Regions from separate parts of the Paenibacillus sp. S33 genome, predicted to be linked through region 1. Evidence: riboswitches for the same ligand, from Rfam matches in the RefSeq annotation. Region 1 holds a riboswitch; the other holds the start of a gene.
The links. Region 1 has a riboswitch for cyclic di-GMP ahead of ACWGXJ_RS01960 (collagen binding domain-containing protein). Riboswitches for the same ligand answer to the same signal wherever they lie in the genome.
Positions count from the first base shown of each region.

Region 1 (3,157 bases):
CATATTTGATGTGATAAAATAAACTTTTATAAATAGGGAATCATGTTTAATCAGTCATTATATATTGGTAATTCAAACCAAGATATGCTAGATAAAATTGCTTTTTTGTAAAGGAATTGAATATGACAACAGACCAAAAAAACAACGTGGGCCTCTGGAATGGCGATCCGGTCGTTATTGTACGCACTCCCTCCGCTTTTGCCAAGCAATCCCTTTTGTATATCCAGGAAGTAGGCTACTTCCAAAAAACTTCTGCTTTTATGATGGAAAGGAAAGAACTTGCCTCTTTTTTGCTTGTCTTTACGTTGTCTGGTAAGGGAGAATTACTGTACCGGGGCAAGAAATATATCATAAAACCTCAAGATTTGTTCTTTGTTAATTGCGAGGAATATGTTCAATACAGCACCTCCGGTCATGAATCCTGGGAGTTTATCAGCCTGTACCTGTATGGCAATCTGATTGAAAATTTTTACGAACAATTTGCCAAGCATAATAAACCGGTCATTTCCATGCATAATCCGCATATTATATTGGATAAGCTCCATGCTCTGATTTGTGGGCAGTCTGACAGAAGTCTTTCCGCTGAGCTACTAACGTCCAGGCTCATTGGTGAAATACTAACGTGCATTTTGCAACATCCCTATGATCATCCGTGTGTGAATGCTGAAACCCTGAGCGAAGTACGTCGGGTACAGCAATATTTGGATCAGTCCTACTGTGAGCGAATAACACTGGACTCGCTGGCAGATATGTTTGAATTAAACAAGTTTAATCTGGCTAAAAATTTCAAAAAGCAGATCGGTTTCTCTCCGATTGATTATCTCATTAATGTCCGCATCACAGCCGCTCAAAGCTGGCTTAAAACCAGTGACATGTCCATTGTGGATATCGCAAGGTACGTAGGGATTCCCAATACGAGCCATTTTATTAACCTATTCAAGGAGCATGTAGGAGAAACACCTCATTCCTTCCGCAAAAAATGGGGGAACCGTTCAAAGTTGTAAATGAGAGGTTACATGAAATCAGTTTGATAGATGATAGACGCACAAGCTATTCAAGTTAATGGCAAAACTGTCGAAAGGCAGTGACGCAAAACTATAGGGCCTTCCTTTCCAGATGGCAGCCAGCTACCAGATGAACGAGCTTTTTATTATGTCTTTTTTACATAGATCCATCACAAATTGCTTTACCTCTCTCGAAGAAAGCCCTGATCGCTATGATCAGGGCTTTTTTTCTATTGGGATAGTCATGTCAGCCTAGCATGCTGAATATACTAATTTCGAACTAGGAGGAGGGAAGGAAAAAACATAACCGCCGAAGCATTGCCATATTACGATGAATAGGAGAATCACTTGGAGCATGAGAACAAAAATAAATGTAATGATCATTGCCTTATTGCTCATTGTCCAAAGCTTTTTCAGCGTAACGCTGGCTTACGCTGATGCTCCAGCCCCAGAACTGCCGCAGAGTGCTGTATCCGATCCTAACCATACCGTTACGGATGCTGTATACGTTGTCCCAAACCTTGAACCTCCTAGGGAGATTCCTTCAAACACGGTTCCCTTCGTTCAAGGAGCAACCAGTTCAAAGTCTCAACATGATGCAGCTCCGCAGAGCATATTAACGAAGTTGAGCCTGACCGACGAAGCAGGGCGTGTCATTGATGCGGTATATAGTCCAGACAGCCAATTCGACATCGGATCAGCCATCCAACTAGGCTATGAATGGGAGCTTCCTGACAATACCTATAAGTCAGGGGACACCTTCACCTTTCATTTACCAGAACAGTTTGTCATCTACACTGATATCTCATCTCCACTAGTCACTACCGACGGAACCGTGGGATACTTCACAGTAGATCGTCAGGGCAAGGTGATCATGACCTTTAACCAATATGTAGAGAATCATTCCAATGTCAGCGGCAAACTGCAAATCAAAACCGAGTTTACGAAAGAGATGATGAAAGGCAGTACAGAGATCATCATTGTGATTCCGATCAAAGGCGGGGTACAAACGGTCATCGTGAATGTAAAACCCCAGTCAGGGCCAACCCTAAGCAAACAAGGGAAAATAGCTGGCACCAATCAGATCGACTGGACCATTGATGTGAACAAACAGCTAAACACCGTAAAGCATGCCCTCATCACCGATCCAATTCCTTCAGGGTTGGAACTCAGAAGAGACTCTATCCGGCTCTATCATCTACAAGTCAATATCGACGGCTCGACCGTTGTTCGAGACCTAGTGAATGCAAGTGAATATGCCATTGAAGCAGATCAAGCCGGGACAGGGTTTGTGATTCGTTTTCAAGACGATAGCATTAACACGGCCTATCAGATTCAATATTCCACGCGTATTATTGGCGATGAAACTCGTTTCTCCAACACAGCAACGCTTTCAGGAGATGCGATAGAGAACGTTGTTGCTACCGCTACTGTTCAGGTGGAACGTGGTGAATTTTTGTCCAAAAAGGTTGAAAAATATGATCATGCCACACAAACACTCTCGTGGGCCATAAGATATAACTTCAGCGAGACAAAAATTCCCGAAGCCAAAGCTCTTTTAATTGATCATTTCAATAAAACTCAAGAATTGCTGCCCGGTTCTTTGAAAGTATTTAAGGGAAACACACTGGAGGAGCTCCCATCGTGGGCGTATACTGTCATCCCAGTTGATTATCCGGACCGCAACGGCTTCAAACTTCAATTCAACTTCGACGTAGATTCAGCCTATACCATCCGATACCAGACTCAAGCCAGAGGCCGTGTCTATGATAATGGAAAAGTTATAAACATCATAACCTCGGATGGAACGCAGAAGATTGTATCGACGGAAATCATAAGCGGAGTTATGACTAAAATGTATGACACACCCAATTACAACACCAAAATCATACCTTGGGTGATTACCATCAATACAGACTTGTACATCATGAAAAATATTGTCATTCAGGATGTGTTTCCAAACGGGGGCTTGGCCTTGTTACCGGACACCCTGAAAATTCAAAGTGTTGACGGAACAACGGAGCTACGTGCACCCACGGATTATGAGCTGATTCCGCTATCACAGGACTATAAACAAGGATTTACGCTCATTTTTCATAAAGCCATTCAGAAGGCTTATACAATCAAGTATTCAACTACCTATAATAATGACT
Region 1 is NZ_JBSIEZ010000001.1:434,779-437,935, reverse strand. Features, by position in the region: gene ACWGXJ_RS01965 (AraC family transcriptional regulator) at 123-1,004, shown strand; cyclic di-GMP riboswitch class I at 1,055-1,135, shown strand; gene ACWGXJ_RS01960 (collagen binding domain-containing protein) at 1,360-3,157, shown strand, end outside.

Region 2 (3,157 bases), 920 kb from region 1:
TTTATCCGTCTGCAATTCTGCGCTTCTTGAAGGCGTGTATATAAACCAAGCAATCATCGCTATAGCTACGACCGCTAATAGTCCAGATAAAACGACTGTATACCTATGGGATAACCATTTTTTTATCATATGATCCACCCTCTCTCCTCAAATTTTTGGACCGGGAAAGAGTATCAATCAAGGAAGAAACAAAGCGTTTCCGGGAATCACCGCTTTCGCTTCATGCTGACTTTCCCACATTAGACGTGCCATCGCGTCGCCCATTTCATCATAGTATTCTACTTTTACATCTACCATTTTGCCTGCTTCCAAAGTAATACTGCCTTTACGCTCCGTCCAGCTTTGTTTGAACCAGCTGTCAATCACCAACTTGCCGTCTACCCATACGCGAATACCATCATCGGATATCGTTGTGAACGTATAGGTCTCGCTATATTGTGGTTTGATTTTACCCGTCCAGCGAACCGAGAACTGATCGGCATTCACCTTTGGATCAGCTGCATTGGCGCGCCAGTTGTAGTCCAGCTTGCTATCTGTACGGACCAAAGCAGGACTTCCATTCAAATTCATATTGTTAAAATATTCGCCCTGCAACCCGTTCACATATACCACATCAGGAACGGAAGGAGGAGTCGGAGCCGGGATAGGCTCACTTTGTCCCTCGTCCGGTAAGGTCGGTATATCTGCCCCAGGTGGTTGAATCGTTTCCAATCCATTCTTCACATCATCCCGCGTCAAACTCCTCGAATCATTCATATAATCCTGAATTTGATTTGTTGTGTTATTCTCAGTCAGCATCTTGCCCCAAGTCATGGAATATACCCATTTAGGCTGAGCCTGCAACACCTCAGAACTAGGCATCTCACCGTGCTCTCCAATGGCAATCGGCTTATTCCGTGCCAATCCAAGCAAGCCTTCGTAATGACTTTGCTTAAAATCATTGTTGTAAATGTCTACTGCCAAGATGTCCACTTTGTCATCCCCCGGGTATTTCGGGGTATACGGGACGGTATACGAATTGGGCGCATTCGGACTCCATACCCACAGCAGATTGTTCAATTGATGTGTGTTTGTAAAACGGTCGTACATGATATTCCATAGCTGATTGAAATTAGTTTTGTTTCCCCACCAGAACCAGTCACCATTCATTTCGTGGTAAGGTCTCCACAAAACCGGAACCCCTGCATCACGAAGCTGCTTTAACGAAACAGCGACCTTATCCAGATCGGCAATGAGGAGGTTATACTGCGTAGTACCTGGGGTCACGTATTTGTTGAACTCTGTCTGACTTACTTTCGCCTGTACATTGGCCCAAGTCAGTGGCCTACCCGGTAGCGCTTCATGAAAAGTCATCGTCACAATACCACCGGATCTGCTCCAACGGATAGCACTATCGACGACATTTTTACGTTGTGCTGCTTCCGTAGCGTCAGATTGACCAGAGATAGCTCCCATCTCATAGCCGTGTACACCAACATATGCCTGACTGATTTTTTGGACCTTGTTACTTAATTCATCCGGACTTTCCAAATAATCATGCTGACCGGTGACTATTTTTTCCCCTGAGATGTTGAGTAAATAATTGTATAGTTCACGGGCCTGAATAGAAGCGTCCGAATTAACAGGTTGTAATGAAGCGGCATTCGCCACAGACAGAGAATCACCAAAACCGACGGGCAACAATGAAAAAAGCATAACAACGGGGAGTACATGACGTATCAGTCGATACAGAGGAATAAAATTGAATCTCACTTTCGCTCTTCCTTTCGGTAGCCAGGCTGCCATCCTTGTAGAAGGCCCTTTAGCTTTGCGTACCTGCCTTTCGACAGGGCTGCGTTTATCGTTGGAAGGAGTTTGGATTCCTTCTTACCCTAAGTATCGACTTTCTTTTACCAAAATTTAATAGGTCATGTTCATGAATTTACAGGTTTTCGCCCAATTTCGACAGTTTGAGCTATGAATTTTCATGAATTCGTCTTTTTTTTCGTTTTTACGAAAACAATTATGAGATAAATTGGTGACGGGAAATTTCATTCCAATCCATACAAAAGCGGACAATATCCTCTTCAACCAATTCAGAACCAGTCTGCACCTCAATAAAATCCACATCGGTCACAGCCAAAATGCTATGCTTCGTTCCTTCAGGAATGCGAACTACATCACCAGCTTTTACTTTGTGCAGCTTCTCATTCAAAATAATTTCCGCTTCACCGCTAATAATGGTCCAAATTTCACTCCGTTTGAAATGAAGCTGATAGCTGATATTTTTGCCTTTCCGTACGCGGATTCGTTTGGTCAATACCTCGTTACCCTCGTCATACTTGACATAATCCACAACCCGATACTGCCCCCAACGACGTTCTTCATACATTGGACGCTGATCATGAGCCTTGAGCACTTCCTTAATGCGAGGACTTTCAGCCTTATTGGTCACAAGAATACCATCCGGGCTAGCGGCTACAATCAGATCATTCGTTCCAATGATCGCCACAGGAATGTCTAACTCGTTAATAAGACTCGTATTGACGCAATCCTCCGTTACTACACCTCTGCCCACTTGTTGATTAGACATTTCTTCTGTGAGCGTATTCCATGTGCCCAAATCCTTCCAGAAACCATCATACGGAAGAACTACGATATCCTTTTCCTTCTCGACTACTTCATAGTCAAAGCTGATTTTTTCCAGGGATGCGTATTGCTTTTGCATTTCTTCATAATTCAGCGGCAAACCCTTGGATGCCAAGATATCCAGCAAATAACTTAATTTGAATGCAAAAACCCCGCAGTTCCATAGAGCATTGCGTTCAATCAGACGCTCCGCCTGCTCCCGGTCGGGTTTCTCTTGAAAATGGCTCACTTCGCGGTAGCCAGTGCTACCTTGGGTGGCATCGTTTTTCGGAATAATGTAACCATATTTCTCTGAAGGATAGGAAGGGACAACCCCGATTAAAGCAAGCTTGCCTTCACTCTCCTGGAGTGTATGTTCCAGCTGGGCTACGGAAGCGAAGAAAGCATCCTCAACATAAGGATCTACAGGCAAAATAGCTACAATTTCATCAGGGGAAACACCAGCAATGGAATATAGATAAGTCGCTGTCAGCGCAATCGCAGGAAAGGTGTCTCTGCGTTCCGGCTCAACAATGATGCGCGTATTCGG
Region 2 is NZ_JBSIEZ010000001.1:1,356,577-1,359,733, reverse strand. Features, by position in the region: gene ACWGXJ_RS06315 (PD-(D/E)XK nuclease family protein) at 1-129, opposite strand, end outside; gene ACWGXJ_RS06310 (glycosyl hydrolase) at 178-1,752, opposite strand; cyclic di-GMP riboswitch class I at 1,766-1,846, opposite strand; gene ACWGXJ_RS06305 (sugar phosphate nucleotidyltransferase) at 2,003-3,157, opposite strand, start outside.
Region 2: another riboswitch for cyclic di-GMP. It lies ahead of ACWGXJ_RS06310 (glycosyl hydrolase); the one in region 1 lies ahead of ACWGXJ_RS01960 (collagen binding domain-containing protein).